One region of the Halomonas sp. SL18_1 genome, then DNA from elsewhere that is predicted to be linked to it. Evidence: predicted binding sites of a transcription regulator. Region 1 holds the regulator's gene; the other holds the start of a gene.
The links. Region 1 encodes PhoB, which activates phosphate uptake and scavenging genes when phosphate is short. Its sites were predicted from a motif close to TGTCATANNNNTGTCANA; they were not measured.
Positions count from the first base shown of each region.

Region 2: ACSJDS_RS15935 (Na/Pi symporter) is a predicted target of PhoB. The motif match lies at 1,857-1,874, and genes of this name have one in related genera.

Region 1 is NZ_JBVTRK010000001.1:342,823-348,352, forward strand. It holds partial or broken gene ubiA (4-hydroxybenzoate octaprenyltransferase) at 1-882, shown strand, start outside; gene phoB (phosphate regulon transcriptional regulator PhoB) at 967-1,656, shown strand; gene phoR (phosphate regulon sensor histidine kinase PhoR) at 1,658-3,004, shown strand; gene ACSJDS_RS01790 (copper chaperone PCu(A)C) at 3,037-3,519, opposite strand; gene phoU (phosphate signaling complex protein PhoU) at 3,641-4,369, opposite strand; partial or broken gene pstB (phosphate ABC transporter ATP-binding protein PstB) at 4,396-5,138, opposite strand; partial or broken gene pstA (phosphate ABC transporter permease PstA) at 5,240-5,530, opposite strand, start outside.
Region 2 is NZ_JBVTRK010000001.1:3,124,570-3,130,099, reverse strand. It holds gene ACSJDS_RS15945 (zinc metalloprotease HtpX) at 1-723, opposite strand, end outside; gene ACSJDS_RS15940 (hypothetical protein) at 1,141-1,806, shown strand; gene ACSJDS_RS15935 (Na/Pi symporter) at 2,039-3,166, shown strand; gene ACSJDS_RS15930 (phosphate signaling complex PhoU family protein) at 3,193-3,867, shown strand; gene ACSJDS_RS15925 (complex I NDUFA9 subunit family protein) at 3,887-4,792, opposite strand; gene ACSJDS_RS15920 (putative motility protein) at 4,924-5,127, opposite strand; gene ACSJDS_RS15915 (Lrp/AsnC family transcriptional regulator) at 5,195-5,530, opposite strand, start outside.

The sequences.
Region 1 (5,530 bases):
CGTGCTGCACCCCACCGGCCTCGCCCGGATTCCCGATTTCTGCACCTGATGCGCCTGGACCGGCCCATCGGCACCTGGCTGTTGATGTGGCCCACCCTCTGGGCGCTGTGGGTGGCCGCCCAGGGCCTGCCCGAGCGCCGTATCCTGCTGATCTTCGTTGCCGGGGTCTATCTGATGCGCGCCGCCGGCTGCGTGGTCAACGACTACGCCGACCGCCACTTCGACGGCCACGTCAAACGCACCGAGCACCGCCCCCTGGCCACCGGCCGAATCAGCGAGGGCGAGGCCCAGGCGCTGTTCCTGATCCTGGTGATGGCCGCCTTCGTGCTGGTGCTGTTCACCAACCTGTTCACCGTGCTGCTGTCGCTGGGGGGCGTAGTGCTGGCCTTCATCTACCCCTTCATGAAGCGCTACACCCACCTGCCCCAGCTGTTCCTGGGCGCGGCCTTCTCCTGGGCGATTCCCATGGCCTTCGGCGCGGTGCTGGGCCACGTGCCGCTGGAGGCCTGGCTGCTGTTTGCCGCCAACCTGGTGTGGACGGTGGCCTACGATACCCAGTACGCCATGGTCGACCGCGATGACGACCTGAAGATCGGCATCAAGTCCACTGCCGTGCTGTTCGGGCGCGCCGACCGGCTGATGATCGGGCTGCTGCAAGGGGCGACCTTAGCCTTGCTGGCCTGGGCGGGGGTGCGCCTGGGCCTGGGCGGTTTCTTCTGGGCGGGGCTCGCGGCTATGGCGGCCACCTTCGTCTATCAGCAGTGGCTGATCCGGGAGCGCGACCGCGACCGCTGCTTCCGAGCCTTCCTCAACAACCACTGGTCGGGACTGTTGGTGTTCGCCGGCCTGGCCCTCACCCTCTGGCCGGCGGTGAACGGCTGAGCGGCGCTGGCGGCGCTGTCATCCAACTGTCATCATGACATGGTCATATCGTCATCGACCCGTCACTGATCACGAGGCTTCCGGATGACCGCCAAGACCGTTCTGATCGTCGATGATGAAGCGCCGATTCGCGAGATGATCGCCGTGGCGCTGGAGATGGCCGACTACCGCGTACTGGAAGCGGACAACGCCCAGGAGGCCCACGCCATGGTGGTCGACCACCGCCCCGACCTGCTGCTGCTGGACTGGATGATGCCCGGCACCAGCGGCATCGAACTGGCCCGGCGACTCAAGCGCGAGGAGGCCACCCGCGAGATCCCGATCATCATGCTCACCGCCAAGAGCGAGGAGGACAACAAGATCCAGGGACTCGAGGCCGGCGCCGACGACTACATCACCAAGCCCTTTTCGCCGCGGGAGCTGGTGGCACGCCTCAAGGCGGTGCTGCGCCGGGCGACCCCCCAGGGCGTGGAGGATCCGGTCACGGTGGAGGGGCTGGAACTCGACCCGGTCAGCCACCGGGTGAGCGCCGACGGCCGCGCCCTGGAGATCGGCCCCACCGAGTACCGCCTGCTGCAGTTCTTCATGACCCACCAGGAGCGCGCCTACACGCGCAGCCAGCTGCTCGACCAGGTCTGGGGCGGCAATGTCTATGTGGAGGAGCGTACCGTGGACGTGCATATCCGCCGCCTGCGCAAGGCGCTGGGCGAGCGCCACCAGCACCTGGTGCAGACCGTGCGCGGCACCGGCTATCGGTTCTCCACCAAGGGCTGACGTGGCCCGCCCGTGGAGCCGTGAGCTGTGGCGCCTGGCCTGGCTGGCCGCCGCGGGCAGCCTGGTCGGCTGGCTGTTCTCGGCGCCGGCACTGGGCCTGGCCGCCGGTCTGACGGCCTGCCTGCTCTACCATCTTCGCCAGCTGCGCGCCCTGCACCGCTGGCTGACCCGCCATCCGCAGAGCGAGCCCCCCTCGGCGAACGGCCTGTGGGGCGAGCTGTTCGACCGCCTGTATCGCTACCAGAAGGGACAGCGGCTGACCCAGAGCCGCCTGCGCACCGCCCTACGGCGTATCCAGGAGTCCTCGGAGGCGATGCGCGACAGCGTGGTGATGCTCGACCAGCACGGCGACCTGGAGTGGTGGAACAGCGCCGCCGAGCGCATGCTGGGCCTGGACGCCGCCCACGACCGCGGCCAGCACATCACCAACCTGGTGCGTGACCCGCGTTTCGTCGCCTACTTCAACGCCCGCGACTACCGCGAGCCGCTGACCCTGGCCTCGCCCATCGACGAGCGCATGATCCTGCAGTACCAGATCACCCTCTACGGCGACGACGAGCGTCTGCTGATGGCCCGCGACATCACCCGCCTGCACCGCCTGGAGGAGATGCGTCGCGACTTCGTGGCCAACGTCTCCCACGAGCTGAGAACCCCGCTGACCGTGCTGACCGGCTACCTGGAAACCTACGGCGACCATGCCGATCAGCTGCCGCCGCGGCTGGCCCGCGGGCTTGGCCAGATGCAGGCGCAGGCCACGCGCATGCAGAACCTGGTCAACGACCTGCTGCTGCTGTCGCGACTGGAGATCGACCGCGGCGGCGAGGATCATTCACCGCTGGACATCGGCGCACTGCTCGAGTGCGTGCGCCGCGACGCCGAGGCGCTCTCCGGCGGCCGCCAGCGAATCGTGGTGGAAATCGAGACGTCCCGGCGGCTGGTCGGCAGCGAGCAGGAGATTCGCAGTGCCGCCTCCAACCTGGCCTTCAACGCCGTGCGCTACGCCGGCGAGGGTCGCCAGATCGTGCTGCGCTGGAAGCCCCACCCCGAGGGAGCCTGCCTGGAGGTGGAAGATGACGGCGAGGGCATCGACCCGGCGCACATTCCGCGGCTCACCGAGCGTTTCTACCGGGTCGACAAGGGGCGCAGCACCGCCACGGGCGGCACCGGCCTGGGGCTGGCAATCGTCAAGCACGTGCTGCTGCGCCACGACGCCCGGCTGGAGATCGTCTCCCACCCGGGCCAGGGGGCGTGCTTTGCCGGCATCTTCCCTCAGGCGCGGCTACGCGCGGCCCAAGACGCCTCTGCGCCCCGTGGCTCGGCGGTGCCGATCCCGCCGCGGCGCCGATAGCGGGCGCCGCAGCGGCTCAGCCGGGTGTCGCCTCAGTGATGGTGGTGGTCATCGGCGTCGGCGCTGCCTTCGCCCGCACTCTGCACCCAGACCTCCACCTCGACCTCGCCGCGCTCGGCGAATTCCAGGGTCATCGGGAAGCGATCCCCCTCGCGCAACGGGGCCACCAGGTTCATCAGCATCAGGTGGTAGCCGCCGCCGGGACGCATGGTCTGAGTGATGCCGCCGGGCACCTCGATCTGCATCACCTGGCGCATGCGCATCACGCCGTCGTCCATCGCCATGTCATGCAGCTCCACGGTGTCGCTGGCCGGGGTGCTGGCCCCAACCAGCACCGCCGGTTCTTCGCCTTCCACGGTGATATCGACATAGGCCGCCCCGTGGGGCACGCTGGGCGGCGCCGGGGTGGCGAAGGGGTGGGAGATCTGCACATCGCCGAGCCGATAGTCGTGGGCAAGGGCCGGCGTGGCCAGCAGCAGGCCGGCGGCCAGCAGCAGGAAAGAGGTCGGACGCATGGGCGAGTTCCTTGTCATACCTTGGGAAAACCAGTCTCAATAGGCCGATGATAGCAGCTTGTGGCGTTGACTCGCCTGGCCCCGGTGTCGCACCGCCCTTCGCCGCCCCCTTCCGTTCGGCTCAGCCCTTGCGGGTCAGGGCGCTCTCGTCGAGCTCGTCCGGGTCCATATGGCGAATGTCCAGCCCCTTGACCAGGTAGATGACATACTCGGCCAGGTTGTCGGCATGATCGCCGACCCGCTCCAGGGCGCGTAGGATCCACATCACGCTGAGCACCGGACCGATGGCGCGACTGTCCTCCATCATGAAGGTCATCAGCGAGCGCATGGCGCTGCCGTACTCGTCGTCCACCGACTCGTCTTCGTGCACCACCTGCAGCGCCAGCTCGGTGTCGAAGCGGGCGAAGGCGGTCAGCGCGTCGCGCAGCATCTTGCGCACGTGCTCGCTGATATGACGCACCTCCACCAGGCCGCGCACCTGAGTGCCGTTCTCGATCAGGGTCAGGGCGTTGCGGGCGATCTTGCTGGCCTCGTCGCCGATCCGCTCCAGGTCGGCGGTGGCGCGGATCACCGCCAGCACCAGGCGCAGATCGGAGGCCGCGGGCTGGCGCCGTGCCAGCACCCGGGTGCACTCGTCGTCGATGGTCAGCTGCATCTCGTTGACGGCGCGGTCGTTGTCGCGGACTTTCTCGGCCAGCCGGCTGTCGCCATCGATCAGCGCCTTGACCGCCTCCTGTATCTGCTGCTCGACCAGGCCGCCCATGGTCATCAGCTGAGTCTTGAGCTCCTCGAGCTCCTGGTTGAACTGCCGCGAGATATGCTGGCTATGGGTGTCGCTGGTGATATCCATGGGACTCTCCTAGGGCCGAGGGCCGGTCAGGCCATACGGCCGGTGATGTAGTTCTCGGTGCGCGCCAGGCGCGGGTTGGTGAAGACATCGTCGGTGGGGCCGTACTCCACCAGCTCCCCCTCGTGCAGGAAGGCGGTGTAGTCCGAGACCCGGGCCGCCTGCTGCATGTTGTGGGTGACCAGCACCAGGGTCAGCTGGGACTTGAGGCCGCGAATCAGCTCTTCGATCTTCAGCGTGGAGATCGGATCGAGGGCCGAGGCCGGCTCATCGAGCAGCAGCACCTCCGGGCGCACCGCCAGGGTGCGGGCGATCACCAGGCGCTGCTGCTGGCCGCCGGAGAGCGACCAGGCCGAGGCGCGCAGGCGATCCTTGACCTCGTCCCACAGCGCCGCGGCGTTGAGCGCCCATTCGACGATGTCGTCCAGGCGCCGTCGCGACAGCCCCCCTGCAGGCGCAGGCCGAAGGCGACGTTCTCGTAGATCGACATGGGGAAGGGATTCGGCGCCTGGAACACCATTCCCACTCGCCGGCGCAGCTCATCCACGGCCACCTCGGGGGCATGGATGTCCTGGCCCTCGAGCCGAATGCGGCCCTGCCAGCTGACCGCCTCGTTGAGGTCGTGAAGCCGATTGAGGGCGCGCAGCAGGGTCGACTTGCCGCAGCCCGAGGGGCCGATAAAGGCCGTGACCCGCTGGCGGGGAATCCGCAGGCTAAGGTGGCGCAGCGCCGGCTTGGCGCCGTAGGCCAGGCTCAGCCCCTCGATCTCCAGGCTGCTGGCCTGGGCGGGAAGTCGATGATCGGCCCCGTCGGCCGCCGGGCTACCGGCGCGGTCTGAAATGGCTGCACGGACATCGCTTGGCTGATTCCTCCTCAATGGCGCGTCAGCGCCCCGTGACGCGCCCTGAGATAATGACGCAGAAATATGGCAGTCAGGTTAAGCACCAGCACCACCAGGACCAGCAGCAGCGCCGTGGCGTAGACCATCGGCATGGCGGCCTGCACGTCGTCGCCGTGGAAGGCGGTGTCGTAGAGGTGGTAGCCCAGGTGCATGAACTTTCGATCAAGATGCAGGAAGGGAAATTCCCCGTCCACCGGCACCTGGGGCGCCAGCTTGGCCACCCCCACCAGCATCAGCGGGGCCACCTCGCCGGCGGCCCGGGC
Region 2 (5,530 bases), 2.8 Mb from region 1:
CACCTCCAGCGCCGAGGCGAGCCCCTGAGGGTCGCCGGTCATGGCCACGGCATCCAGGTCGGCGGTGTACTCCCGGTTGCGTGACAGGCCAAGCTGCAGCAGCGAGCTCAGGGTAGGCGAGATCGCCACCAACAGTAGCGCCAGCCACGGTATGCCGGCCTCGCCGCGGATCATCATCGGTATCATCATGATCAGTACCACCTGGACCAGCGTCGCGACCCACAGGGTCAGTCGGGACATGGCCGCTGCCATCGACATGACCCGAGTGTCGTTGTGTCGCAGGTGGCTGACCTCGTGGGCGAGCACACCGGCCAGCTGGCGCAGCGACAGCGTGCGCAGCAGGCCATCGGTCAGCGCGATACCGCCGTCGCGTCGGTCACCCACCGCAAAGGCATTGAGGTCCGGAGAGGGAGCGTGATCGAGACGCGGCGGGATCGACAGGCCGGCGCGCCGGTAGAGCAGGTCCAGCACACGGTACAGCTCAGGGGCCTGATGACGCCGCAGCAGGCCGGCTCCCGAATTGGCAAGGATCAGCCGGGCCGGCACCCAGCTGCTGAGATAGACCGCCATGATGACCGCGGCCAGGCAGATCAGCACGCCGCCGACTCCCGCCAGCAGGTAGCCGGGAACCGACAGCACCAGCGAGAGCCCCGTGAGTATCAGCAGGGTCTGCAGGCTGTTCTTGAGACGGGCATGCCTGAGGTGCTGGGGTTGAATCCTCACTTTACCTTCCGCTCCTTACCGGTTGCTTGAAGGCAGGCGGCTCGCCTGCCAGTCTGGAACGACGGATAGACTCCGTGGACGGCGGAGGGTGTCATAGGCTTAGTCTAAGAGCTGGCTGCGCTCGACCACTACAGCGATAGAAATCAGCTCGTAAGCGAGCCCGGTCCTGCTTTTCACCGGTGTTGCCTTGCGACCCACATGGATGCGGGGAATGCGTTGGCCCCTAAGGAACGGGCCTAGCCCTGGCCTTTTCTCGCCGACTTTTCGGACAGTGCCTAGTAGGGCGCTTGTTGTCTACAATGGGCTGGGGCGTGCCAGCGACGTAGCTACCGCTCGGGCTTGGCGCGCTGGGTTTTCCTCCTGCTCAGGATGAGACAAGGAGGTAACGTATAACAACCGAAAGGAGGCGTATTCGGCATGGAAATGAATCATCTTGCCTTAGGGCTGGCGGGGGCGGCGCTTCTGTTCGCTTCGGTATGCGTGGTTTTGTACGCTAAGCTCCGTCCCCCATCCACCCTTCGCCATCCCCAGGAGGAGCCTGAGCCAGTCGGGTCGACTCCGTTGGCCACCAATGCCGATGAAGGCGCCGAAGAAGCCGAAGAACAAGAGGTAGAGCGTGACCGCTCGGCTGCCTCACCGCAGGCAGAGAGGGAGCCACCATCGCATCGTTTTCGCGTAGCGAGCGGTTCCGGCATTCAGCAGTGCCTGTTCGTGGTGTTCGATTGGCCGGCCAAGGATACCAATCGCCGGCTGGCAACGCGCCTTGAGACCTTCGGCGCACACTATGACAGGAAGCAGCAGGTCTACATCATTCGTGATCCCCGTGCGCGCTACAGGCTCACTGTCGCCAACGCCACGCCGCCCGGTAATATGCCGCCTTTGCATGAAGGTGGAGAGTTGCCCATTGTCCAGGGCGTGTCCGTTCTGGTGCACTTCGTCAACAAGCGGCGAGTGGCAAACAGCCCGGAAACGCTGATCGATTTCACCCTGTCGGTTGCCGAGATTGGCGGGAAGATTCTGGATGCCGATCGCCAGGAGGTGACCGAGGCGGACTTCGAGCTTTTGAGGGGGGCATCGGTTTAAGGGCCGGGGCCCCGGCGCCATGGAGAGAAACGGGGCCCTGGCGAGAACGATGTCATGAAATTGTCATGTAGAGCGGGTATGGTGCGCGCACTGACATTGAAGCGTCATCAAACCGTCATATCCCTTGCGCACCTACACGGCAGCCTTGTCTATGTCGAAACCTGATTCGTCAGCCTCACAAACCGGTCAACCCGCCCTGTCACGCCAGCCGTCGCGCGAGGCCCCGGCCTGGATGCGCGGCATCTATGCCGGTATCTGCCTCTATCTGTTCCTCGCCGCCCTCAACGTGCTGGGCGCGGGGCTGGGCGCCTTCGGACACGCCAGCGACTTCCTGTCGCAGCTCTTCGCCTATGGCGAGAATCCCTTCATCGCCCTGTTGGCCGGGGTGCTGGTCACCATGGTGGTGCAGAGCTCGTCGTTCACCTCGGCGTTGATCGTGACCCTGGTGGCCAGCGGCGAGATGACCCTCGGCACGGCGGTGTTCGCCATCATGGGGGCCAACATCGGCACGGCGGTCACCGGTGTGATCGTGGCCCTGGCCAACGTGCGGATCAAGCGCAATTTCCGCCGCTCCTTCACCGCGGCGCTGATGCACGATTTCTTCAACATCCTGACGGTACTGGTGGTCTTTCCGCTGGAGCTGATCTCCGGGCTCTTCCACGAGGCGGGGCGCGGTATCTTCTCTCAGCTGGCCGGCTGGCTCACCCAGCTGATAGGGCTCGAGGAGGTGGCGCGCCCCAACAGTCCGATCAAGGTGATCACCGCGCCTGTGGTCGACCTCTTCAACGCCATCGGGTCGCTGCTGATGCCCACCCCCGCCGCCCAGGGGCTGATGGTGGCCGGGCTCGGCATGCTGCTGATGTTCACGGCGCTGGTGTTCATGGTGCAGAACCTGCGCGGCGCTCTGCTGCGCCATATGGACGGGCTGTTTCGCACCTACTTTTTTCGCAGTGACCTGCGTGCCTACGGTGTGGGAGTGGTCTCCACCGTGCTCGTCCAGTCGAGCACCATCACCAGCAGCCTGATGGTGCCGCTGGCCGGGGCGGGGGTGGTGCGCCTGCGTCGGGTGTTGCCGTTCATGATGGGAGCCAACCTGGGCACCACCGTCACCAGCGTGCTGGCGGCAACCGCCAATCCGGTGGCGGCGGCGATGACGGTGGCGCTGTTTCATGTCATCTTCAACCTGACCGGTACCGCCATCTGGTGGCCCCTTCGTTATATCCCGCTCAAGGTCGCGACCTGGTATGGCCGCCTGGCCGGTCGCCAGACGCGCTATGCGTTCTTCTTCCTGATTGGCGTTTTCCTGGTGATTCCGCTGTTGGGGATCGGCGCCGTTGAACTGTTCACGAGCCTGCGCTAAGCGCGGCATACCCGGAGTTTTTGCCCATGTTTCGTCAGCTGTACAGTGCGCTTACCTCGGAGAACACCCTCAACCTGGCCTTCGAAGATTTGACCCAGATGCTGGAGTACGGCGCCTGGATGTTTGGGCGTGCCAACGATGTCTTGCACAGCACCGTGCCGGCGGATGAGGTGCGACAACCCCTCTATGATCGTGACCAGGCCATCAACGAGCTGGAACGCTCGATTCGCCGCAAGGTGCTGCGGCACCTGACCGTGAACCCCGGCCACGACGTGGCGATTTGCCTGGCGTTGATGAGCGTGGCTAAGGACGCCGAGCGCATCGGCGACTACTGCAAGAATGTCTTCGAGGTAGGCCACTTCTACAGCGAAGGCTTCCATGTACCGAAGTACCAGGAGCCGCTGGATGAGATGGCCGAGCAGATGACCGGCATGTTCGGCAGGGTCATCGCCGCTACCCGCGACTCCGATGAGGTGCAGGCGCGCCGGGCCCTGGCACAGGCTGTGGAGATTCGCCAGCGCTGCGACGGGCTGATCGAGGCGTTGTTTGCCGATGAGTGCCAGATCGAGTTCCATGAGGCGGTGGCCTACTCGCTGCTGGCGCGACACTACAAGCGTGTGGCGGCGCATCTGGCCAATATCGCCACTGCCGTGCTCGGGCGTCTGGAGGATCTGGATTTCTACGACACCGATGAGGCGTAGCCGGCGCGTCCTGGTCCGGTCACGATGCGGTCGGCAGGCACTCCGGTAGGCTGTCCCGCAGGGCTCGCGGGGCGATGTCCAGCGCGGCGAAGGTACCGACCGCCTCGCTTGCACAGTTGTCCTGTTGCATCAGGAAGACCTGGTCACGGGTCAGCGGCGGGTTGGGCAGCAGCGAGCCGAGCAGCGCCAGCAAATGCCATAGCGGGAAGGGAACCGGCACCATCGGGCGCTCCCTTTCCAGATAGGCAAGCAGCAGGGTGAGCACGTCGCGATAGCGGATCACCTCGGGGCCACCCAGCTCGAAGAGTCGCCAGCGGGGCGGGTTGCCGCCCAGCAGGCGAACCACGGCGCGAGCTACATCCACCACATGCACGGGCTGCAGGCGGGTCTCGCCGCGGCCGAACAGCGGAATGACCGGCAGCCGCGTGAGCCCGGCAAGGGTGCCGAGGAAGGCGTCCCCAGGGCCGAACAGCACGCTGGGCCGCACGATCACCGCCTTGGGAAAGGCGGCGATGACCTCTGCTTCGCCCTGCGCCCGGGCGCGAACATAGGCTGAGGGAGAGCGCGAATCGCTGCCGATGCCGGAAATATGCACCAGTCCTTCGAGGCCGGCTTCCCGGGCCAGGCGGGCCAGGCGACCGGCGCCCTCGACGTGGATCGATGCGAAGCGCGCCTCGCGACTCTGCACGTAGAGGCTCACCGCGTTGACTGCTCCGCCGGCCCCCTCCAGGGCGTCGACGACGCTGGCCTCGTCACGAATATCGGCGCTGACCAGCGACAGCGGATCGCCGTCTTCCGCCCACTCCGGCAGGTGGGGATGGCGAGCCGCAATGCGTACCGCCTGTCCGGCATCCACCAGCTCGCGAGCGATGGCGCTACCGAGAAAGCCGGTGCCGCCAAATACCGTGATCGGGCCGCTGGGCATGGGTGTCTCCCGTCGATGATGTCGAGTCGCCGTTCAGGGGGGCTGTCATTATGCCCGCTCTGTCGGCTCGGGGTCAGCCGGGAGGGGAGAGGCGAGGGTAAAGGCCCGACGCGAGGTCGGGCCAGGGTGCATCAGGCGTAGGTATTGATCAGGGTGCCCAGGTTGCCGCTACTGGCCAGCTGTGGGTCGGCGGTGGCCGACTCCATCAGGGCGGTGACCTGATCCTTCTGGGTATCCAGGGCTTCCTTGAACACCTGCATCTGGGCCTGCTGGGCGGTCTGCGCCTGCTGGAGTACCAGGGCCTGGCCCACGGCGCTGTTGACGGCGGAATCCATGTCACGCCTCCCTCTTTGTGAATAGAGCTCAAGCCTACCAGGCGGGTGCCGGGAGGGGCAAAGCGGGCTACAGCGGCAGCGGGCCACTCTCCTTGACCGCGCGAATGGCGAAGCTGCTGTCCACGGTATTGACCATGGGCAGCTTCTGCAGGCGACGGACCGACTGCTCGTAGCCGCGCAGGTCGGCGCTGACCACCTGGAGCAGATAGTCGAAGGCGCCGGAGACGGTGTGGCAGTTGATCACCTCGGGCATGCCGCGCACCGCCGCCTCGAACTGCTCGACCAGGCTATCCTGATGCTGGCTGAGGCGCACCTGCACGAAGATGGTGATGCCGAGCCCCAGCTTCTCCTTGTCCAGTACGGCGCGGTAGTGGGCGATCAGCCCTTCCTGTTCCAGGCGCCG